DNA from 3 places in the Streptomyces sp. 3330 genome. Region 2 is predicted to be linked to each of the others. Evidence: riboswitches for the same ligand, from Rfam matches in the RefSeq annotation. Region 2 holds a riboswitch; each other region holds the start of a gene.
What was found. Region 2 has a riboswitch for cobalamin ahead of J2X68_RS34320 (cobalamin biosynthesis protein). Riboswitches for the same ligand answer to the same signal wherever they lie in the genome.
Positions count from the first base shown of each region.

Region 1: it holds a riboswitch for cobalamin, as region 2 does, so the genes downstream of both, J2X68_RS08320 (energy-coupling factor ABC transporter permease) here and J2X68_RS34320 (cobalamin biosynthesis protein) in region 2, are expected to answer to the same signal.
Region 3: it holds a riboswitch for cobalamin, as region 2 does, so the genes downstream of both, metE (5-methyltetrahydropteroyltriglutamate--homocysteine S-methyltransferase) here and J2X68_RS34320 (cobalamin biosynthesis protein) in region 2, are expected to answer to the same signal.

Region 1 is NZ_JAVDVA010000004.1:44,735-52,612, forward strand. It holds gene J2X68_RS08305 (ATP-binding cassette domain-containing protein) at 1-322, opposite strand, end outside; gene cbiQ (cobalt ECF transporter T component CbiQ) at 319-1,080, opposite strand; gene J2X68_RS08315 (energy-coupling factor ABC transporter substrate-binding protein) at 1,087-1,530, opposite strand; gene J2X68_RS08320 (energy-coupling factor ABC transporter permease) at 1,527-2,240, opposite strand; cobalamin riboswitch at 2,270-2,454, opposite strand; gene J2X68_RS08325 (SpoIIE family protein phosphatase) at 2,667-4,799, shown strand; partial or broken gene J2X68_RS08330 (cation:proton antiporter) at 4,822-5,023, shown strand; gene J2X68_RS08335 (hypothetical protein) at 5,346-5,783, shown strand; gene J2X68_RS08340 (VanW family protein) at 6,051-7,775, shown strand.
Region 2 is NZ_JAVDVA010000030.1:36,593-44,470, reverse strand. It holds gene J2X68_RS34340 (alpha/beta fold hydrolase) at 1-653, opposite strand, end outside; gene J2X68_RS34335 (class II aldolase/adducin family protein) at 717-1,448, opposite strand; gene J2X68_RS34330 (anion permease) at 2,053-3,306, shown strand; gene J2X68_RS34325 (hypothetical protein) at 3,341-3,562, shown strand; cobalamin riboswitch at 3,683-3,835, shown strand; gene J2X68_RS34320 (cobalamin biosynthesis protein) at 3,935-4,951, shown strand; gene J2X68_RS34315 (cobyric acid synthase) at 4,948-6,480, shown strand; gene cobN (cobaltochelatase subunit CobN) at 6,477-7,878, shown strand, end outside.
Region 3 is NZ_JAVDVA010000014.1:190,633-198,510, reverse strand. It holds gene J2X68_RS23805 (ATP-binding protein) at 1-110, shown strand, start outside; gene J2X68_RS23800 (hypothetical protein) at 112-600, shown strand; gene J2X68_RS23795 (pirin family protein) at 677-1,642, shown strand; gene J2X68_RS23790 (dihydrofolate reductase family protein) at 1,954-2,598, shown strand; partial or broken gene J2X68_RS23785 (M1 family peptidase) at 2,647-3,042, shown strand; gene J2X68_RS23780 (ATP-binding protein) at 3,092-3,562, opposite strand; gene J2X68_RS23775 (STAS domain-containing protein) at 3,742-4,110, shown strand; gene J2X68_RS23770 (nuclear transport factor 2 family protein) at 4,185-4,637, shown strand; cobalamin riboswitch at 4,801-5,033, shown strand; gene metE (5-methyltetrahydropteroyltriglutamate--homocysteine S-methyltransferase) at 5,199-7,517, shown strand; gene J2X68_RS23760 (SAV_915 family protein) at 7,670-7,878, opposite strand, start outside.

The DNA of each region.
Region 1 (7,878 bases), on a different contig from region 2:
CGAACGACACGTCCTGGGCGACGGACGCGGCGAACAGCTGGTCGTCCGGGTCCTGGACCACCAGCTGCACGGTCGTGCGCAGCCGCGTCAGCCCCTTGCGGTCGTACGTCACCGGCCGCCCCTCGACCCGCAACTCGCCGTCGCCCGGCCGCAGTCCACCGCTCAGCAGGCGCATCAGCGTGGTCTTGCCGCTGCCGTTGCGGCCCAGCAGGGCGAGCGCGCGCCCCGCGTGGACCTCGAAGTCCAGGCCGCTGAGCACGGCCGGACCGTCCTCGTAGGCGAAGAAGGCGCCCCGCAGGGCGACCAGTGCGGGCTCGCTCATGGCAGCGGCCTTTCCAGTGCGGATCGCAGGACGAAGGTGAGGGCGACCAGAGCCGTGAGAAGGGCGGCGCCGGCGGCGGTGAAGCGGACGGAGACCCGGGCCTCCGGCACCAGGACGCGCAGGGTGCCGTCGTAGCCGCGTCCGGCGAGCCCGTCCTGGAGCCGCGCCGCCCGGTCGAAGGCGCGGACGAACGCGGTGGCGCCGAGCCCGGCCAGCGAACGCCACTCCGCGGCGCGGGTGGTGTGCCCGAGCCGGGCCGCCTGCGCCTCCCGGATCCGGCGCAGGGAGTCGAGCAGCAGGAAGCTCATGCGGTACGTCACCAGCGCGACGTCCACGACGGGCGCGGGCACTCCGGCCCTGACCAGGCGGGGGAGCAGGTCGGACATCGGGGTGGTGAACGCCAGGAGGAGGACGCCGAGGGAGGCCGCCGAGGTGCGCAGCAGCAGTTCCCCGGCGCGCGCCGGACCGCCGGCGGCGAGCGCGACGAACCCCTCCGGGCCGCCGACCTGCACGAGCAGGGTGAGCGCTCCGGTCACACAGAAGCCCAGCGGTACCCGGTAGGCGCGCCACAGCCGCCGGGCCGGCACGCCCGCGGGCCCGAGCAGGACGACGAGCGCCGTCACCAGGACCAGCGCCGCGCCGGGCCAGGGCGGCAGGGAGACGGCGAGCACGGTGAGGCCCAGCCCCAGCACGGCCTTGTCCACGGGATGGCGGTGGCGCCAGCGGCTGCTGTGCGCCGCCGCGTCGATCGGCAGCACGCGGGGTCAGGTCCGTTCGGGAGCGGACGCTTCGGAGGCGCTGCCGCGGCGGTCGGAGCGAGCGGAGTTCCCGGCGTCGTGCGGCGTGTGCTCCACGGCCGTCGAAGTCGCCGCCGCCGTCGGGGTCGTGGCGTCCCGTTGTGCCAGGGCCCGGAGTTCGCCCTGCCGCCGTCCCCGGTGCAGACCGAAGTAGTAGGCGAGGACCCCGGCGCCGAGGGCCGCCTGGAGGGCGAACAGCGCCGACTCGATCTCGCCGGACGGCGGCTCGTACAGGGGCGAGAACCAGGGCTCGTAGTCCGGCCGGATCTCGGTGATCGCCGTCTCCGCCTCCGCGTCGGCTCCCGTGAACGGCTCCTCCTTGTGGTCGCCGAGCCCGAGGGCCAGCGGCAGGACGGCCAGCGCGGCCACCACGAACAGCAGCAGGGCGTTGATCTTCGCGTTGCGGCTCACCGGGCCACCGCCTCCGTCCCGGCGTTGGTCCCGGAATCGGTCCGACGGCCCGTCACGAGCACGCCCAGCCTGGTCAGTTCACCCTTGCTGGACTGGGTCAGCAGCCGCATCACGAACACGGTGAGGAGCCCCTCGCTGACCGCGAGCGGGAGCTGGGTGACGGCGAAGATGGAGCCGAACTTGCCGAGCGCGCCCAGGAATCCGCTGCCCGGGTCCGGGAAGGCGAGGGCCAGCTGCACGCTGGTGACGCAGTAGGTGGACAGGTCGGCCACGAAGGCGCCGGAGAACACCGTGACCATCAACGGCACGTCGAAGCGCCGCAGCAGCCGGTAGACCGCGTAACCCGCCCAGGGCCCGACGACGGCCATCGAGAAGACGTTGGCGCCGAGCGTGGTCAGGCCGCCGTGGGCGAGCAGCAGCGCCTGGAAGAGCAGGGTGATGGTGCCCAGCACCGCCATGATCGGCGGCCGGAACAGGACGGCGCCGAGCCCCGTGCCGGTGGGGTGTGAGCAACTCCCGGTCACCGAGGGGAGTTTCAGCGCGGACAGGACGAACGTGAAGGCGCCGGAGGCGCCGAGGAGCAGGGTGCTCTCCGGGTGCTCCTTGACCTCACGGGTGAGTGACCGGGCTCCGTGGACGACGAATGGCGCGGATGCGACGCCCCAGGCGATCGCGTGCGCCGGAGGCAGAAAACCCTCGGCTATGTGCATGGCTGAGCAGACCCTCTCCAGCACCTCGTGGATGGTTGACGTGCCTTGGCCGGTCTCCTGGCTCACGGGTACCACCGCCCGTGCTCCGCCTTCCCGGGTCCCGAGGACCCAGTGGCTGCCCGCGAGGGCCGGAGCCGGACTTCCCGATCACAGTGGCGAGGGCCGCACCGGCATCACACCGGATTTCCCGTTCACCAAGGCGTGGTGACAGTAGTGCCCACACAGAGGCGCTGACAAGCGGCGATGCGGGGCGCGGGGACGGCGGACGAGGGCTCACCCCGGCGCACGGCCGCCGTCCACGGGCTGGACGAAATGCCGTGGCCGCACGGTCGGCGTAGGGTCCGGCGTAGGGGTGACGGCCTTCGGCGTCCGGGGAATCCGCGCGTCGTCCGGCGAGCGCCCCCCGCGCCGCGGGAAGGTGAGAGTGTGCCGGATGCTGCCGCTGCCGGGTCGGGTGGGGGCCGCGGTCCGCAGTCGCTGGAGCCGGTGCTGGCCGAGGCCGCGCGGGAGACCGGCGCGTCCGTGACCGCCGTGTACCTGCCGGCGGTCGACGAGCCGGTGCTGCGGCTCGCGCTGCTGGGCGGACTCCCCTGGGAGATCTCCCGGCCCTGGGCGCGGGTGGCGCTGACGGCCGCGTCCCCGGTGTCCGACGCCGTGCGGGAACGACGCCTGGTGTGGGTCGGCGGCGCGGAGGAGATGGCGCGCCGCTATCCGCGTCTGGCGCTCGTCGTGCCGTACCGCTTCGCGCTGGCGGCCGCCCCGATCACCGCGGACGGGGAGGTCTGGGGCGGCGTGGTGTTCCAGTGGCCCGCCTCGCACCCGGCGCAGCTGAGCACGCGCGAACGGGAGGCCGTGACCGGCCTCTGCGACCGGCTGGGCCTGCTCCTGCGGGAGGCCGCCGCCGACGGCCGGCCGATGCGGGCCGCCGGGGTGCCACGGGTGCTGCCGCCGCTCCGCGCCCGGCCCGCCGGAGCGGCCGAGGCGCAGTCGGCGGTCGACTTCGCCGAGCGCCTGCCCGGCGGCTGCTGCGCGCTGGACGTGGAGGGCCGCATCACCTTCGCCACCGCCACGGCCGCCCGGCTGCTCGGCTGCGCCGTGCCCGACCTGCTCGGCACCAAGCCCTGGGAGGCGCTGCCCTGGCTCGACGACCCGATCGCCGAGGACAGCTACCGGGCCGTCCTGATCAGCCGCGAACCGGCCGCGTTCACGACGCTGCGGCCGCCGGACCAGTGGCTGTCCTTCCGGCTGCACCCGGACGCCTCCGGCATCAGCGTGTACATCGCCCCCACCCACGCGGCGCACGCCCAGGCGCCGTTCACCGGCCCCTCGCGGCCGCATCCGACGGCCGCCGCCGCACCCGGCCGGGCCGCCACCCTCTACCACCTGATGCATCTGGCCGCCACGCTCACCGAGGCCGTCGGGGTCCGGGACGTGGTCGACCTGGTCGCCGAGCAGCTTCCGGCCGCCTTCGGCGCCCGGGCCCTCGCCCTGATGACCGCGGAGGACGGCCGCCTGCGGATCATCGGCCACCGCGGCTACCCCGCCGCACTCGTGCGGCGTTTCGACGCGGCCCCGCTCACCTCCGACACCCCCGCCGTGCACACCCTGACCACGGGCGTGCCGGGCTTCTTCGCCACCTTCGCCGAACTCCGGCGGGCCTATCCCCCCGCCGTCCTCCAGGACGGCATGGCCGCCTGGGCCTTCCTGCCGCTGATCACCTCCGGACGTCCCGTCGGCTCCCTGGTCCTCGCCTACGACCGGCCCCGCCCGTTCGCCCAGGAGGAGCGGGCCGTCCTCACCGCCACCGCCGGGCTGATCGCGCAGGCGCTCGACCGGGCCCGTCTCTACGACACCCAGCACCGGCTCGTCCTCGACCTCCAGGCCGTCCTGCTGCCGCACACCCTGCCCGGGGTTCCCGGCCTGGAGGTGGCCGCCCGCTACCTCCCCGCCACCCGCGGCATGGACATCGGCGGCGACTTCTACGACCTCATCCGGCTCGACGACGCCACGGCCGCCGCCACCATCGGCGACGTCGAGGGGCACAGCGTCACCGCGGCGGCGCTCATGGGACAGGTCCGCACCGCCGTCCACGCCAACGCCGGCGCACCCCCCGCCGAAGTCCTCGCGCGCACCAACCGCCTGCTCACCGACCTCGACCCCGGCCTGTTCACCAGTTGCCTGTACGTCCGGCTCGACCTGAGCGCGCACCGCGCGTGCGTGGCCACCGCCGGCCATCCGCCTCCGCTGCTGCGTCATCCCGACGGCCGTACCGAAGTCCTCCACGTGCCGCCCGGACTGCTGCTGGGCATCGACCCCGGCGCCTCGTACACGTCGACCGAGATCCCGCTGCCTCCCGGTTCGGTCCTGGCCCTGTACACCGACGGCATGGTCGAAGCCCCGGGCATCGACATCGACGACGCCGTGGGCGCCCTCGCCCGTGAACTCGGCCGGGCCGGCCCCGGTTCCATGAACACCCTCGCCGACGCCCTCGTCCGCCACGCCCGCCGCACGACCCCGCGCAGCGACGACATCGCCCTCCTGCTCATCCACCCCGTCTGACGGGTATGCGCATCACCGGGCGCCTGCACTCCACCCGGCGCCGGCCGCCGTGACCGCCCTGACGAAGATCGCCACCGGCTACCGGGCCGTCCGGTGGGCCGGGATCTCCGCCAAGGGGCGGTGGCGGGCGGTCGGCACCCTGGGTCACGCGCGGCGAGTTCCCCCTCGTCATCGCCGGTCTCGCCGTCGGCGGCGAACGGAGCATCGGCCCGCCGGCCACCGCACGTGCCGATCCCGGTCGCGTGCAGCGAGCGTGCCCCGTCGCGGTGCGCGACCACCGGGAGCCGGTGCCGCTCGCGGGCGGTCGGGCCGTGGCGGACGCCGAAGCCCGGCGACGGCGCACGCTCGGGCATGGAGCACCCACGGCCGCCCCCTGTCCGGTTGCAGCGTTCCTCCTGGACACCTGCAGATGCCACCCTGGCCGGCACAGGGAACGGGGCGGCGGGAGTGTGCGCGACGACCGGGTGGGAGACTTCGCGTCGAGGTCCACGCTGCCGTGGCGGCCGGCGTTCCGGGGGCATGGCGGACCGGAAGGAAGCGTGCAGCATGATCGAGTGGGTGTCCCTCAGGGCCGGCGCCCGGCCCGTGCCCCAGCCCGTCGCGACCCCGGTGGTGTGGGCCACCGCTTTCGGCGGCGCGCTGGTCCTGGTGGCCGTGCACAACACGCTGGTGGGCGCGGACCGTCCCGGGTTCGCCCTGGCCGGGCTGTCCCTGCTGGCGGCCCTGCTGGGTCTCTGCGCCCGCTTCACCGCGGCCCCGGGCACCGCCGTCCTGTGCTGGCTGACCCTCAACGGTTTCGCCATACCGCCGGTCGGCACCCTCACCTGGGCCGGCCACCGGGACACGTTCTGGCTGACCTGTCTGTGCGCCGCGACCCTCGTGGGCACGGTGCTCGCCCGGATCGTCCAGGCCCGCGCCGCCTACCGGCGGATCACGGGGGAGACGGCCCTCCAGGCGGCCGATCCGGACGACGGGTCAGGGTGATCCGGAACGAGGCTGCGATCCGGAACGAGGGTGCGATCCGGGGCGGAGGGTGCGATCCGGGGCGGAGGGTGCGATCCGGACGCCCCGCGTGATCCGTGCGAGAGGGCGCGATCCGTCCCGGGCGACGTGATCCGGGACATACGTGTTCTGTGACATATGAGGTCATCGCACGTTTTGGGTAGCTTGGGGGGCTTGCCCCCTGCGCCGCTGCCCCGTGCGCGTCGCGCGGCGGGGCGGATCACCCGTCGATCGTCCGCCAGGAGACCCATGCGCCCCCGAACAGCCTCCGTGCCGCCCCTCGCCCTGGCAGGCGGTGTGCTGACCGTCGGCATCGGCGCGCTGTACCTGACCGGGCTGCTGGTCGCCGGCGGCGAGATGGAGCAGGGCACCACGGTGGGGGGCGTGGACATCGGCGGCCTCGGCCGCGCGGAGGCCGTCCGCAAACTCGACGAGCACCTGACGACCGTCGGCTCGCGCCCGCTGACCGTGCGGGTCGGGGACCGCAGCGCGACCGTCGACCCGCGGCAGGCCGGACTCGCCTTCGACGCCGAGCGCACGGTCGACCGGGTGGCCCGGGTCGGAGCCGACCCGGTCGGTCTGATCGACGGGATCTTCGGCTCCGGGGGCGAAGAGGCGCCCGTCGTGAAGCTCGACGAGAACAAGGCCCGCAGCGCTCTGGGGAAGCTGGCGAAGAACCTCGACCGGAAGGTCCGCGAGGGCGCCGTCCGTTTCGCCGGCGGCCGGGTCGAGCAGGTCGCCCCGCAGCCGGGCTACGCCCTGGACGTGGACGCCGCCGTCGACACCCTGCGGGCCTCCTTCCTGCGCGGTGAGGCCGGCGAGGTGACGACCCTGCCCGCCCGCGAGACCCGCCCGAAGGTCACGGCGGACGAGGTGCGGCGGGCGGTGCGCGAGTTCGCCCGGCCGGCCATGTCGGCGCCCGTCACCCTCACCGCGGACGGCAAGCGGTTCACCGTCGGGCAGACGGTGCTCGGCGCGCACCTGACGATGCGGCCCGACGCCGCCGGCCGGCTGGTGCCGAAGCTGGACACCAAGGGGCTGCGCGCGGCTCCCTCGGTGGCGCGACCCCTGGCCGGGGTCACCACCACCGCCGAGAACGCCGTCCTGCGGCCGGACGGCGACCGGGTCGTGGTGGCCGAGGACGCCCGGACCGGCGTCCAGGTCACCGACAAGGCCCTGGGCAAGGCCGTCCTGCCGCTGCTCACCCGGTCCGGCGCAGCGGCCCGCACCGGGGAGGTGGCCGTGCGCCGGACCCAGCCGCAGGTGACCCGGGACAGCGCCGCGCGGCTGGGGCTGACGGAGAAGATGTCCTCCTTCACCGTCCACTTCGAACCGGCCGCGTACCGCACGAAGAACATCGGGCGGGCCGCGGAGCTCATCAACGGCTCCGTCGTCATGCCCGGCCGGACCTGGAGCTTCAACCGGACCGTCGGGCAGCGCACCGAGGCCAACGGCTTCGGCGAGGGCATCATGATCCTCGACGGCGAGTACACCAAGGCGCCCGGCGGCGGTGTCTCCACCATGGCCACCACCGTGTTCAACGCGATGTTCTTCGCCGGCGTCAAGCCCGTGGAGCACGGCGCCCACTCCTTCTACATCGAGCGCTACCCCGAGGGCCGCGAGGCGACGGTCGCCTGGGGCAGCCTCGACCTGAAGTTCGCCAACGACTCCGGCCACGCCCTCTACATCCGGGCCGAGGCCACCGACACCTCGGTGACCGTCACCTTCCTCGGCACCCGGAAGTACGACGAGGTCACGTCGGTCACCGGGCCGCGCACCCACGTGCGGCAGCCGGAGCGGAAGGTGAGCACGGACGCGACGTGCGTGCCGCAGACCCCGCTCGAGGGCTTCGACGTCACCGTCGACCGGGTCTTCTCCGACAACGGCAGGGAAGTGCGGCGGGAGCCGTTCCGCACCCACTACACCCCGCGGGACGAGATCACCTGCGCAGCCGCGGCCGACGACCGCCCGTAGGCCCGGCGGACACCCCGGCCGCCCTCACGCGCCGCCGGGCCGGCCGACCGGAAGCGGCCCGGGGCCCCGGACGAAGAGACCCGTGCGCCAGGGCAGGACCGAG
Region 2 (7,878 bases):
ATCGCCGCGTCCAGGTCGCGCCACTCGGTCTCGCCGAGGTGGTTCAGGCCGTCCGGTGAGCGGGGCGCGCCGAGGTCGCCGCGATGGGCGAGGGCGAGGACGGGGAAGCGGCGGCGGTGCAGGAAGCCCATGAGGTTCAGGGCGTGTTCCCTGGTGGTGCCCAGCCCGTGCACGGCGATCACCCAGGTGCGGCGCGCGCCGGGCACGAACCAGGCGGGCAGGTTGCCCAGCTCGCCGGGGATGTCGATGTCGGCGTGGTCGAGGCCGAGGGCGCTGCCGGGGTTGCCGACATGGAGGTTGGGGGTGAGCCAGACCGCGTCGCCGGGGCTCAGGGTGCCGTGGGTGACCCGCTCCAGGCGGCGCACGACGGTGTCGGCGGAGTGCGGGGCGGTGGGCAGGACGGGGCCCACGACCGCGTGGGAGCCGTTGCCGGACAGGCCGTAGGTGCCGGGCCGCAGGGCTGCCAGGTCACGCGTGAGGGTGATCTGGCCGGCGGCCGTGCCGTGCACGGTGAGCCGGGGTTCGGTGGGCAGGGGACGGCCGGGCGGCGCCTTCAACGCGGCGTCGCTGGCCAGCCGGCCGGCGGCGACACTGACGGCGCCGGCGGCCAGGGCAGCGGTGACGGCGGCAGCCGTCGCTTTGACAGTGCGCACCCGTCCAGTGTCCTGGCCCGCCTTCGTCCCGGCCAGTGGTGGAGCCGGTCGGGTGACGGCGGGTCACTCCCGCTGCCCGTAGCCGCGCAGCCGCTCGCCCGCCTCCGCGACCTGTTCCGCCGTCAGGAGCGTGGGGTGCAGGCCGGGCACGGAGGACGCCGTCAGCCACAGGCGGCACATCCACTCCAGTTGGGCCGTCCGGTCGTAGGCCTGGTCGAGGGTGGCGCCGTGGGTGAGGGTGCCGTGGTTCTGCAGGAGGCAGCCGCTGCGGCCGGCGAGGGCGCGGAGCACGTTCTCGGCCAACTCCTCGGTGCCGTATGTCGCGTACGGGGCGACGCGGACGGGTCCGCCGAGCGCGCCCGCCATGTAGTGGACGAGCGGAAGCTCGGTGACGAGGGTCGAGACGGCGGTCGCGTGCACGGCGTGGGTGTGGACGATCGCCCCGGCGCCCGTGGTGCGGTAGACGGCCAGGTGCAGGGGCAGCTCGCTCGTCGGGCGCAGGGTGCCGAGCACCTGCCGGCCGGCCAGGTCGACGCCCGTGACGTCGTCCGGGGTGAGCCGCTCGTAGGGCACGCCCGACGGTGTGACCAGCACGGTGTCGCCGACCCGTACGGAGACGTTGCCCGAGGTGCCGACGACGAGTCCGTCGCTCACGGTGCGGCGGGCGGCCGTCACGAGGGCTTCCCAGGCGCGCGCCTCTTCGAGGACCGCGTGCCTCCCCCGCCGCTCCGCCACGTCCCGTACGCCGTCCCGGTGGCCCCGGGCGTCCCCCTGCTCGCGTCGCTGCTCAGCCATGCCGCGATCCTGCCAGGCGGCACCTGGGGCCGCCGCCGGGCCGTTCGGCGGCGCGTACCCGTCGCCCTGCCGACAGGGGCTCGGGCGAGGGGTGGGCCGCGGGAGCCGGCCGCGCTTTTCGTACACAATGGCGGCGGCCGGCGCGCCCACGGCCGGGCCCTGCCGCCCGCGCGCGGCCGCCGGCGCCGTCCCCGCGACAGGACTGCCTGTGCCGTCCCGGTGACAGAGGGCCGATGACACGGCCCGACCGGGACCCGGACGGGGCCCGGACGGTCCCGCGGATCACGCCCTGTGGGTCGCCCGTCACGGGCTGTCGGACGCCGGGACACCGCCGGTCGGACGGCCGACGGGGGCCTTCCGGCGGTACGCGGACAGCGGCTGCCCGCAGGGTGACCGGAATCTCATTCAGGGCTCCGGGACCCGGCCGCGCGGGCTCGCCGAGGACGGGCGACCGTACGGCGCTTGACCCCGGCGACGGCGCCGCGGCGGGAGACCGCCGCACCCCCCGTGCACAGACACCCGGATGCCCTTCTCAGTTCATCTTCCGTTCACCCGGATTGCTTACGGTCAACGCGCCAATGACTTCGAACGATTGCCTGGGTAAATGGAAAACTTCTCGCTGATCCTCGCGATTGTGGTCGTTACCGCACTCGCGTTCGATTTCACGAACGGTTTCCACGACACCGCCAACGCGATGGCCACCACCATCTCGACCGGTGCACTCAAGCCCAAGGTTGCGGTGGCCATGTCCGCCGCGCTGAACCTTGTGGGAGCTTTCCTCTCGGTGGAGGTCGCCAACACGATCTCCAAGGGTCTCGTCGACGAGACCGGCATCCGTCCCGAGGTCATCTTCGCCGCCCTGGTCGGCGCGATCCTCTGGAACCTGCTGACCTGGCTGGTGGGTCTGCCCTCCAGTTCCTCGCACGCCCTGATGGGCGGCCTCATCGGCGCCACCATCGCCTCGGCCGGCATGGGCGCGGTGCACGGTGACGCCCTGGTCACCAAGGTGCTGATCCCCGCGATCGCGGCGCCGATCGTCGCGGGCGTCGCGGCGATGCTCGCGACCCGGCTCTCCTACACCCTCGGCAAGAAGGCCGACGGCAAGGCGGCCGCCAAGGGCTACCGCGCGGGCCAGATCGCCTCGGCCGGCCTGGTCTCCCTCGCCCACGGCACCAACGACGCGCAGAAGACGATGGGCATCATCACCCTGGCCCTGGTGGCCGGCGGCGCCGTGGCCCCCGACTCCGACCCGCCCACCTGGGTCATCCTCTCCGCCGGCCTGGCCATCGCGCTCGGCACCTACCTCGGCGGCTGGCGCATCATCCGCACCATGGGCAAGGGCCTGACCGACCTCCAGCCGCAGCAGGGCTTCGCCGCCCAGACCAGCGCGGCCACGGTCATCCTGGCCTCCTCGCACCTCGGCTTCTCCCTCTCCACCACCCACTCGGTGTCCGGTGCGGTGATGGGCGCCGGGCTGGGCCGCAAGGGCGGAGTGGTCCGCTGGTCGACGGCGACCCGGATGTTCGTCGCGTGGGGCCTGACGCTCCCGGCCGCGGCCCTGGTGGGCGCGCTCGCCGAGTCCGTCACCGGCCTGGGCGACTGGGGCACGGCCCTCGTCGCGGTCTTCCTGATCGCCTCCAGCGCGGCCATCTGGAAGATCTCGCGGCGCGAGGTCGTCGACGCCTCGAACGTCAACGAGCCCGACGAGCCGGCCGGCGTCGTCACGACGGCGATCGCCGCCGTCACCCCGCCGCCCGCCGGCACCCTGGCCGAGGACCTTACGGACCTGACGGCCACGATCCCCGGCCCCACGGCAGAGCCCGCGACCCCCGCCGCTCCCCCGGCCGCGGCCGTCTGAGCCCGCGCACCCGGTACGAAGGAAGAGAACCAGCATGAAGATCGACTGGGCAGCCCTGGGCTCCGTCTTCGGCGTCAGCCTCGTGGTCACCGTAGGTCTCGTCGCCCTGTTCACCCTCGGCATCATGGGACTGTCGCGGCAGGAACGCGCGTCGGCGCAGGGCGGCTCGGCCACCCTCGCGGTGACCGGCGCGTACGCGTGCTTCGCGGCCTGTGCGGCCGCTGTGGCGTACGGGATCTCCCTGATCGTCGCCTGACGCACCATCCGAACACCCCTGGGGTGCGGGACGGATCACCGTCCCGCACCCTTCGGCGTTCACGGCCCCGCCGGCCGGCTCCGTGTGGGGTTCTGCACACTCCAGCCTCGCAGGTCAACAGCAAGTTGACGGCTCTTGCGGGCCGTGGTGGACTGCCCGAGCCATGTACGGCGGCAGAAGAGGAAGCCGGTGCGAATCCGGCGCGGTCCCGCCACTGTCACCGGGGTAGTAACCCCCGGGAGCCAGGAACTCTCGCCGCCGGTCTCGTCGAACCAGGGCGTGGACACCCTGAGTGAGGACATATCGCCATGCTCGCTCGGCCGTTGAGGTACCGCACCAGGACGTTGCCCGACCCCACGGCCGGCTGAGCCGATGCGTGCCGATCGCCTCTACGCGTACGGCGCCGCCACCGGCCTTCTGGGCGACCTGCTGCTCGGCGATCCCCGCCGGGGGCATCCCGTCGCCGCGTTCGGACGGGCCGCGGGCGCCGTCGAACGGCTGCTGTGGCGGGACCACCGGGGACGCGGAGCCCTGCACGCCGTCGTGTGCGCCGGCGGGGCCGTGGCCCTCGGAGCCGCCGCCGAGCGGGCCGTACGCCGTTCCCCCGCCGCCACCGTCGCTCTCGTCTCCGCCGCCACCTGGGCCGTGGTCGGGGGCAGTTCCCTGGTCCGGGAGGCCCGGACCATCGGTCGGGCGCTCGAAGCGGGGGACGTCGACGCCGCCCGGGAGCGGCTGCCGCATCTGTGCGGGCGGGACCCGCAGGCGCTGGACGCCGACGGGATCGCCCGGGCCGTCGTGGAGTCCGTCGCCGAGAACACCTCCGACGCCGTCGTGGGGGCGCTGGTGTGGGGCGCCGTGGGCGGAGTGCCGGGCCTGGTCGGGTTCCGGGCCGTCAACACCCTGGACGCCATGGTCGGTCACCGGTCGCCGCGGTATCTGCGCTACGGCTGGGCGGCCGCCCGTCTCGACGACGTCGCCGGATGGCCGGGAGCCCGGCTGACCGCCGTGCTCGCCGCCGTCGCGGGGGACGATCCCCGGGGCGCCGTGCGGGCCTGGCGGGCCGACGCGGACCGGCACCCGAGCCCCAACGCCGGGCCCGTGGAAGCGTCGTTCGCGGGCGCCCTCGGGGTGCGGCTGGGCGGAACCCTGTCGTACGGCGGGCGCGTGGAGCACCGGCCCGTGCTCAACGGCGCGGCCGGACGGCCCGTCGTCGCCCGGGACATCGAACGTGCCGCGCGGCTCTCGCGCCGCGTCGGGCTGCTCGCGCTCGGCGTCACCGTCACCGCGCGGTTCGCCGCCACGCACCTCCTCGCGGGGACGCGGAGAATCCACGGCCATCACAGCAATCACAGCAACCGGGGCAACCAGCCGAAGGGGCGTACGACATGAGCGGGGGTCTCCTCGTCGCCGGCACCACCTCCGACGCCGGCAAGAGCGTCGTCACGGCAGGGATCTGCCGGTGGCTGGTGCGGCAGGGGGTGAAGGTCGCGCCCTTCAAGGCGCAGAACATGTCCCTCAACTCGTTCGTGACGACGGAGGGCGCCGAGATCGGGCGGGCCCAGGCCATGCAGGCCCAGGCCTGCCGGGTGGAGCCGACCGCGCTCATGAACCCCGTGCTGCTCAAGCCGGGCGGGGAACAGAGCAGCCAGGTCGTCCTGCTGGGCAAGCCGGTGGGCGAGATGACCGCCCGCGGGTATCACGGAGGGCGGCAGCAGAAACTCCTCGGAACCGTTCTCGACTGCCTCGCCGAGTTGCGGGGCACGTATGACGCGGTGATCTGTGAGGGGGCGGGCAGTCCCGCCGAGATCAATCTGCGGCGGACCGACATCGTGAACATGGGGATCGCGCGGGGCGCGCGGCTGCCCGTGCTCGTCGTCGGCGACATCGACCGCGGGGGCGTCTTCGCCTCCTTCTTCGGCACCGTCGCGCTGCTCTCGCCGGAGGACCAGGAACTGGTCGCCGGGTTCCTGGTCAACAAGTTCCGGGGGGACGTCTCCCTGCTGGAGCCGGGCCTGGACATGCTGCACGGCCTCACCGGGCGGCGGACGTACGGCGTGCTGCCGTTCCGGCACGGGCTCGGCATCGACGAGGAGGACGGGCTGCGGGTCTCGCTGCGCGGGACCGTCCGGGAGTCGAACACCGCTCCGCCCGTCGGCGAGGACGTGCTGCGGATCGCCGTCTGCGCCGTCCCGCTCATGTCGAACTTCACGGACGTGGACGCGCTGGCCGCCGAACCCGGCGTCGTCGTGCGGTTCGTGGACCGGCCCGAGGAACTGGCCGACGCCGACCTGGTGGTGCTCCCCGGGACCCGGGGGACCGTGCGCGCCCTGGAGTGGCTGCGCGAGCGGGGGCTGGCCGACGCCGTCCTGCGCAGGGCGGCCGAGGGGCGGCCCGTCCTCGGCATCTGCGGTGGCTACCAGCTCCTCGGCGAGCACATCGAGGACGAGGTCGAGAGCCGGCTGGGACGGGTGGAGGGCCTCGGAGTCCTCCCGGTCCGGGTGCGGTTCGCCCGCGAGAAGACCCTCACCCGGCCGGTGGGGCAAGCCCTCGGCGAGCGGGTCGAGGGCTACGAGATCCATCACGGGGTCGCCGACGTCCAGGGGGGCGAGGCGTTCATCTCCGACGAGCACGGACACAGCCTGGACGGCTGCCGGGTCGGCCGGACCTGGGGCACGCACTGGCACGGCTCGCTGGAGTCGGACGGATTCCGGCGGGCCTTCCTGCGCGAGGTGGCGGCCGCCGCGGGCCGTCGCTTCGTGCCCGCCGCCGACACCTCGTTCGCCGGGCTGCGCGAGGAGCAGCTCGACCGGCTCGGCGACCTGATCGAACAGCACGCGGACACCGACGCGCTCTGGCGGCTCATCGAGTCGGGCGCGCCGCAAGGACTGCCTTTCATTCCACCGGGAGCGCCCGCATGAGCACAGTGTTGTTGTTGTCGACCGCCGACACGGATCTGCTGGCGGCCCGGGCCGCTTCCGGCGCCTCGTACCGGATCGGCAACCCGACCCGGGTGGACGTCGCCGGGGAACTCCCCGCGCTCCTCGACGGCGCAGACATCGCGGTCGTCCGGCTGCTCGGCGGCAAGCGGGCCTGGGAGGACGGCCTCGCCGCGCTCAAGGCGTCCGGCGTGCCGACCGTGCTGCTGGGCGGCGAAACCGTGCCCGACGCGGAGCTGATGGCCGAGTCGTCGGTGCCCGCCGGTGTGGTGGCGGAGGCGCTGCGGTATCTGGTCGAGGGCGGCCCGGCCAACCTGACCGAGCTGGCCCGGTTCCTCTCCGACACCGTGCTGCTGACCGGTGAGGGGTTCGTCGAGCCGCAGAAGATGCCCGAGTACGGCGTCCACGGCGAGCGTGCCTTCGTCGAGGGCCGGCCGACCATCGGGGTGCTCTTCTACCGGGCGCACGAACTGAGCGGCAACACCGCCTTCGTGGACACGCTGTGCGACGCCGTCGAGGCCCGCGGCGCCAACGCCCTCCCCGTGTACTGCGGTTCGCTGCGCGGCGCGGATCCGGGGCTGTACGAGATCCTCGCACGGACGGACACCCTCGTCGCCACGGTGCTCGCCGCCGGCGGCGCGCACGCCTCGCAGGCCTCGGCGGGCGGGGACGAGGAGGCCTGGGACGTCGGCGCGCTCGCCGACCTCGACGTCCCCGTGCTGCAGGGTCTGTGCCTCACCTCGTCGAAGAGCGCATGGGAGGCGTCCGACGCGGCGCTCTCCCCCATGGACGCGGCGATGCAGGTCGCCATCCCGGAGTTCGACGGGCGGATCATCACGGTCCCCTTCTCCTTCAAGGAGCAGGGCCCGGACGACGTGCCGGTGTACCTCGCCGACCCCGAGCGGGCCGGACGCGTCGCCGGGATCGCCGTGCGGCACGCCCGGCTCCGGCACAAGCCGAACAGCGAGAAGAAGCTGGCGCTCGTCTTCACCGCCTACCCGACCAAGCACTCCCGGGTCGGCAACGCGGTCGGTCTCGACACCCCCGCCTCGGCCGTCCGGGTCCTGGACGCGCTGCGGGACGCCGGGTACGGCGTGCAGGGACACCCGGACGACGGCGACGAGCTGATCCACCGGCTCATCAACGCCGGTGGCCACGACGTCGAATGGCTCACCGAGGAGCAGCTGGCCGCCGCGCCGGCCCGGGTCCCGCTGGCCGACTACCGGGAGTGGTTCGACCGGCTCGACCCCGGGCTGCGCGACGGCATGCTGGAGGCGTGGGGCGAGCCGCCGGGTTCGCTGTACGTCGACGGGGACGACATCGTGCTGGCCTCCCTGCAGTTCGGGAACGTCGTCGTGATGATCCAGCCGCCGCGCGGCT
Region 3 (7,878 bases), on a different contig from region 2:
CCCTCTCCGACCACTGGGGCTGGACCCGGCGCACTCCCGTGGGCAAGACCGTCTGGGCGATGCTGCCGACCTGCTCCCGTCCCGACCCCGACCCGACAACCCACTTCTGACATGACTGCGACGAAGAGATCCGCACCGCTCCAGGACCTGGGACACGTGCCGTGGCCCGAGATCAAGGACTCCACCGGTTCCGCGGCGGGCATCCCCTTCCTGCTCACCACGCTGGCCCGCGGCGACGCGGAGAGCGCCGGCTCAGCGCTCGGCCAACTGCGCCGCCGCATCTGCCAGTTCGGCTTCGTCGTCGACCAGGCGACGGCGGCCACGGTGCCCTTCCTCTGGGAGCTCGTCCGGCTCCCGCAGGTCACCTGCCGTGCGGAGATCCTGCGCCTGCTGAAGAGCATCGCCGACGCCCGGCAGTGGGAGACCACCGCCGCCGCCTACCCCAAGCTGCTGCACCACCCCGACAACTACGTGGCCTGGGAACGCGCGGCCCGGCACGCCGTCCACGCCCAGCGCGACGTCCTGCCGCACCTGCTCGCCGAGCGGGACACCGACATCGTGCGGGCCACCACGGAACTCGCCGCGACGCTGGCCGGCTGAACCCGCGCCGAGGGGCACGCCGAACCCGGCGCCGCTCCTTCTGCGCGCCGCCGCGCCCGACCGCTAGGTTGACCGCATGAGCAACCTTGACCGCGCGCCCGTACCGAGTCCGTGCGGCGGCCGTGGATTCGTCGTCGCCGAACCCGTCCGCGAGCTGCTGAGCCCCCGGCAGGTGCGGCTCGGCGGGTCCACCGAGGTGCGCCGGCTGCTGCCGAACCTCGGCCGGCGCATGATCGGCGCCTGGGCGTTCGTCGACCACTACGGCCCCGACGACATCGCCGACGAGCCCGGCATGCAGGTCCCGCCGCATCCGCACATGGGGCTGCAGACCGTCAGCTGGCTGCACGAGGGCGAGGTGCTGCACCGCGACTCGACCGGCAGCCTCCGGACCATCCGCCCCGGCGAGCTGGGGCTGATGACCTCGGGGCGCGCGATCAGCCACTCCGAGGAGAGTCCCCGCTCGCACGCCCGGTATCTGCACGGCGCCCAGCTGTGGGTCGCGCTGCCGGACGCCCACCGGCACACCGACCCCCGCTTCGAGCACCACGCCGACCTGCCCACGGTCACCGCCCCCGGCCTCACCGCCACCGTGCTCCTCGGCTCCCTCGACGGCTCCGTCTCCCCCGGCACGACGTACACCCCCCTCGTCGGCGCCGACCTGGCGCTCGCCCGGGGCGCCGACGTCCGGCTGCCACTGGTCCCCGACTTCGAGTACGGCGTGCTGTCGATGTCCGGCGAGGTGGAGGTGGACGGGGTGCCCGTGCTGCCGGGCTCGATGCTCTACCTCGGCTGCGGCCGCACCGAACTGCCCCTGCGGGCCGAGTCCGACGCGGGCCTGATGCTCCTGGGCGGCGAGCCGTTCGAGGAGGAGCTCGTCATGTGGTGGAACTTCGTCGGCCGGTCCCAGGAGGAGATCGCCCAGGCCCGCGAGGACTGGACGACGGGCACCCGCTTCGGCGAGGTGAAGGGCTACGACGGGGATCCGCTGCCCGCACCGCAACTGCCCCCGACACCGCTGAAGCCACGGGGAAGGGTGCGCTGACCTGACCCGGGAGGCGCCCCGCCCGACGCTCCCGCGGGAAGAGGCGGCGGCACCCCCTGAGCCACCCACCGCTCCCTCCCCTCCCCGCACCTCCCCGCCGACCGGTCGCCCACAGCCCCCGATCACGCCGATCACCCCCATGACCTGCGGTGACGCCGGACGAACCGCGGCCGTCCGGTGGGGACGCGGCCGGTGATCTATCGTGAGTCAGGAGTGCCGAGACAGGCGGGCACCCGGGTGTCGTCGCGGCGATGATTCCGTCGGCGCCCACCGGTCTACCTCCCCACCGAGACCGTCACCGGGAGCAGGACATGGGCCTCATCCACATCGAGCTGTTCGCGACCCTCGACCTCGTCGGGCAGGCGCCCGGCGGCCCCGACGAGGACCCCGTGGGGTTCCCGTTCGGCGGCTGGCAGGCGCCCCTGCTGGACGAGGTCGCCGGGGCGCAGGTCATGGCCGCGTACGAGGGGACGGACGCCCTTCTGCTCGGCCGGCGGACGTACGACATCTTCGCCGCCTACTGGCCGCACCAGGAGGGCGGCGAGGACAACGCGATCGCCACGCTCTTCAACAAGGTCCCGAAGTACGTGGCCTCCCGGGGCAGGCCCGACCTCGCGTGGGCCGGGTCGACGCAGCTCGGGCCGGACCTGGCCGGCGCGGTGCGCGAGATCCGGGACAGGCACCGGCACGTGAAGGTCGTCGGCAGTCTGAACCTGGTGCAGACCCTCCTGCGCGAGAAGCTCTTCGACCGTCTCGACCTCTGGGTGCACCCGATCGTGCTCGGCGTCGGGAAGAAGGTCTTCGACGGTGGCGCGGTGCCCACGAACGTCACCCTCCTCGAACCACCGGCTGCCGGTCCGAAGGGCACCGTGTACCTGCGCTACGGGCTCGGCGAGGGCACGCCCGGGACGGGAGACATGAGCGCCCCCGATCGCGGTCTCGCGCGCGAGGACTGAGGCCGCCCCGCGCCCGGCTCGGGGACTCGGCGGACGGCCCGAGCCACAGGTCACCGTTTCCTCGGCAACGCGCTGCCGGTGCTGGCCGTGCACGACGCGAGGGGGTGGCACCTCGACCCGTACGTGGCGCTCGGTGAGAGCTTCTACGCCCTGACGAGCGACTTCCGCGTCCGTCTCGACCATCCGTCGGCCCTGAAGGTGCCCGCGACCGGTCGCACCCGAACCCTCCCCGGCGGCCCCGGCCGTACGGTCACCGTCGGCGTCGCGGACCGGGTGCGGGACTTCGCGTGGGCCGCGGGCCCGTTCCGCACGGCGACGCAGACCTCGCCCGGGGGCGTGCGCGTGACGTCGTACTGGGCGGCCGGCACCCCCGCCGAGGGGGTACGGCTCACCCGCGCGGACGCCGTCGCCGCGATCGACCGGTTCGGCCGGGAGTTCGGCCGCGCGCAGGTCCCGGGCCGCGCCGGGCGGCCGCGGAGTACGCGGCGCCGGGTCAGGTGCGGGTGGTGCTGTCGCAGGGTGTGTCGGCCAGGGCGATGCGGGCCGTGATGCGTTTGCCGACCGGTTCCTGCTCGACGAAGAGGTCCTCCGTCACGGCCTTGACGATTTCCAGCCCGTGCTGGCCGATCCTGCCGGGATCGCTCGACCGGGCCGCGGGAACCGTGGGATCGCTGTCCCACACGACGACCTCCACCGCGTGGGCGGTGAGGCGCAGTTCCATCAGGACGGGGCCGGGGGCGTACTTGCGGGCGTTGGTGACCAGCTCGCTCACCACGAGCTGGGTGAGGTCCCTGGCGCGCGCGGGATCGGGCAGGCCATAGCGGTCATGGGCCTGGTCGAGGAAGGACAGGGCATGGTGGCGGGCGTCCGCGATGCAGCCGTCGTCCGCGTCCAGGGCGTGTCCGGCGCGCATCAGGTGGCCGTCCGGCCCGGCACGGCTGTCGCCTCCCGCGTGGGATTCCACGTGTCTCGCCCTCACTCCCCCGGTCACCTGCGCCGGTACCCGCGATCGCGGCATGCATGCCACGGGTTGCCGATCGGCTCGGCTCTGCGGCCCGGGTGCATGCCGCCGCGATGACGGGGCAGAATCCTCCGCGCACGCGCCCTCACCCGGGGGTCAGCCCAGACGCAGTCGAGGAGACGGTGACCGACATCGAGAGAGCGGACCGGCCGAAGAGCCTGTCCGTCGAACATCGCGTGGTCGACGGCGTTCGCGTCGTGACCGTGCAGGGCGAGATCGACCACGACGTGAAGGACGCCCTCGGCGAGGCCCTGCTCCGCGAGGACGGCACGGCGCCGCCCCCGCGGATCGTGGCGGACCTCGGCGGCGTGACCTTCATGGACTCCAGCGGTATCAACGTCCTCCTCGCCGTCCACCGGCGCGTGAGCGCCGCGCAGGGCTGGTTGCGCGTCGCCGCCGCGCGGGAGCCCGTCCTGCACGTCCTGCGTCTGGTCGGCGTCGACGCCCTGCTCTCCTGTCACCCCACCGTCGAGCAGGCCCTGCGCCCCTGAGGGAGCCGGCGCCTCGCCGGGGCCGGTCGCTCCGGCCTTGACCTCAAGTCCGCTTGAGGGCAGACGCTTCGGCCATGACCACACAGACGGATCACTTCGAGATCAGCACCCTCGTCAGCCGCTTCTTCCGCGCTCTGGACGAGCGGAACCTCGTCGGTGACGGGGCCCGCGCCTACGTCACCGACGACGTGCGGTCGGTGACCCCGGTGGGCGCGGCCGACGGCGCCGAGGCGATGGCGCACGCCCAGGAGGCACTGGGGAGGTACGCCCGCACCCAGCACATCGCCTCCGACGTCCTGGTCGACGTGGAACCGGACTCGGGGAGGGCCACGGCGTCCTGGAACGCGTTGATGACGCACGTGCACCACGAGGCCACGCTCCGGCGGCGCGGCGCGGACGCCGATCCCCTCTTCACGGTGGGCGGGCGCTGGGAAGCCGAGCTGCGGCGCGAGCGCGAGGGCTGGCGCATCAGCCGCATGTCCGTGCGGGCGGTGTGGACCACAGGGCAGCCGCCCGAACTCGCCTGACGGCCGCGGCAGGTACCGAGGACCCGGCGACCGCTGCCCGGGACGGGCGGGCAGCGCGAGCGGGCGCTTCCCGCCGTCGGCCCGTCCCAAGCACGCCGAGCGCGTGTTCCACCTCACCATCCGGATACCGGAGGTGATCCGCCGCACCGCAGAACGGGCCCGTAGGCTGACGGGCGCAGCTGGTTCGCCCCGTCCGCCAGACGGGATGCGTCGCAAGAGGGAACCCGGTGGGAATCCGGGACTGCCCCGCAGCGGTGAACGGGAACGACCGCCGTCATACGCACTGGACCCACGCACAGGGTCTGGGAAGCGACGGCCAGTAGGTGTCGCGTACGCACTCCGTACGATCCGACGTGCCCGTGAGTCCGAAGACCTGCCCGTTGCCCGCGCGCGAAAGGACTCGTGCGCGGACATCCCGGTGACCTCGTGGGCGGGTCGGCGTATCTGTCGGGCGGACGACCGCGCTGTGCCGCGCAAGGTCGGTCCCGTCCGGTCCGTCACCCCTTCGCGCTCGCGTCCCGTCCCGGGATCCCAGGGAGATATCTCGCGAAGGAGATTTCCGTGACAGCGAAGTCCGCGGCCGCGGCAGCACGGGCCACCGTGTACGGCTACCCCCGGCAGGGTCCGAACCGGGAACTGAAGAAGGCCGTCGAGAGCTACTGGAAGGGCCGCGTCACCGCCGACGCCCTCCGGACGACCGCCGCCGCCCTGCGCGCGGCCAACTGGCGACGGCTCGCCGACGCCGGCATCGACGAGGTCCCGACCGGCGACTTCTCGTACTACGACCACGTCCTGGACACCACCGTCATGGTCGGCGCGGTCCCGGCCCGCCACCGCGACGCCGTCGCCGCCGACCCGCTCGACGGCTACTTCGCGATGGCGCGCGGCACCCAGGACGTCGCGCCGCTCGAGATGACCAAATGGTTCGACACCAACTACCACTACCTGGTGCCCGAGTTGGGCCCGGACACCGACTTCACGGCCGATCCGTCCAAGCAGGTGGCCGAGCTCGGGGAGGCCCTCTCCCTCGGACTGAACGCCCGTCCGGTGCTGGTCGGCCCGGTCACCTACCTGCTGCTCGCCAAGCCCGCCCCGGGCGTGCCCGCGGACTTCGGGCCGCTCACCCTGCTGGACCGGCTGCTGCCGGTGTACGCCGAGGTCCTCGCCGACCTGCGCGCGGCCGGCGCGGAGTGGGTGCAGCTGGACGAGCCCGCCCTCGTCGAGGACCGCACCCCGGCCGAACTGGGCGCCGCCGCCCGCGCCTACCGCGAGCTCGGCACGGCGACCGACCGGCCCAAGCTCCTGGTCGCCTCCTACTTCGACCGGCTCGGCGACGCCCTGCCGGTCCTGGCCAAGGCCCCCGTCGACGGACTCGCCCTGGACTTCACCGGCGCGGCGGCCGTCCACCTCGACGCCCTCGCGGCGGTGGGCGGCCTGCCCGGCAAGCGGCTGGTCGCCGGCGTCGTCGACGGCCGCAACGTCTGGACCAACGATCTGGAGAAGTCCCTCGCCACCCTCGGCACCCTGCTCGGGCTGGCCGACCGGGTCGACGTGGCCGCCTCCTGCTCCCTGCTCCACGTGCCCCTCGACACGGCCCCGGAGCGGGAGATCGAGCCGCAGCTCCGGCGCTGGCTGGCCTTCGCCCGCCAGAAGACCGCCGAGGTCGTCACCCTCGCCAGGGGCCTGACCCTCGGCACCGACGCGATCACCGGCGAACTGGCCGCGAACCGGGCCGACCTGGCCGCCCGGGCCACCTCCCCGATCACCCACGATCCGGCCGTCCGCGCCCGCGCCGCCGCCGTCCGGGACACCGACGCCCACCGCTCGCAGCCGTACGCCGAACGGGCCGCGGCCCAGCGCGCCCACCTCGGCCTGCCCCTGCTGCCGACCACCACCATCGGGTCCTTCCCGCAGACCGGCGAGCTGCGCGCCGCCCGCGCCGACCTGCGCGCCGGCCGGATCGACACCGCCGCTTACGAGAAGCGCATCAAGGCCGAGATCCAGGCCGTCGTCTCCTTCCAGGAGAGGGCCGGCCTGGACGTCCTCGTACACGGCGAGCCCGAACGCAACGACATGGTCCAGTACTTCGCCGAACAGCTCACCGGGTACCTGGCCACGGAACACGGCTGGGTGCAGTCGTACGGCACCCGTTACGTCCGCCCGCCGATCCTGGCCGGCGACATCTCCCGTCCCGAGCCGATGACCGTGCGCTGGACGACGTACGCCCGGTCCCTCACCGACCGCCCGGTCAAGGGCATGCTCACCGGTCCCGTGACCATGCTCGCCTGGTCCTTCGTCCGCGACGACCAGCCCCTCGGCGACACCGCCCGCCAGGTCGCCCTGGCCCTGCGCGACGAGGTCGGGGACCTGGAGGCGGGCGGGACCTCGGTGATCCAGGTGGACGAACCCGCGCTGCGCGAGACCCTGCCGCTGCGGGCCGCCGACCGTCCGGCCTACCTGGCCTGGGCGACCGAGGCGTTCCGGCTCAGCACCTGCGGCGTGCGTCCGGACACCCAGATCCACACCCACATGTGCTACGCCGAGTTCGGCGACATCGTGCGGGCGATCGACGATCTCGACGCCGACGTCATCAGCCTCGAAGCGGCCCGCTCCCACATGCAGGTCGCCCGCGAACTCGCGGCGCACGGCTATCCGCGGGAGGCCGGACCGGGCGTCTACGACATCCACTCCCCCCGGGTCCCGAGCGCCTCGGAGGCCGCCGAGCTGCTCCGTACCGGCCTCCGGGCCATCCCGGCCGAGCGTCTCTGGGTCAACCCCGACTGCGGCCTGAAGACCCGCGGGTGGCCCGAGACGCGCGCCTCGCTGGAGAACCTGGTCGCCGCCGCCCGCACGGTCCGTGAGGAACTCTCCGCGTCCTGACGGCAGACGGCGGTCCGAGCCGGCCGGGGGAGGAGGCAGCCGCCGCCCTCCCCCGGCCCGGTTTCGGGCCTTCCCTCCCCGGTGGCCTCGGCCGTGGCACCGGCGTACGGCGAGGGGCGCCGGCAGGGCCGCTCCCGTCCTGGCCGACCCGCTCAGGCGGTCGGCAGCGCGGTGACGGGCGGTGCTGTCGTGGGCGGTGAGGCGGTGACCGGTGGAGTGGTCGACGGCGGAGGAGTGGTGGGCACCGTTGCGGGGACCGGGGACCTGACCGGCGCGGGGGCCGGGGCGGTGAGCTGCGGGTCCACCGTGACGGTGGTGACACCGAGCGGGCCGGTCAGTGCGCGCAAGGCGGGCTCGGCGA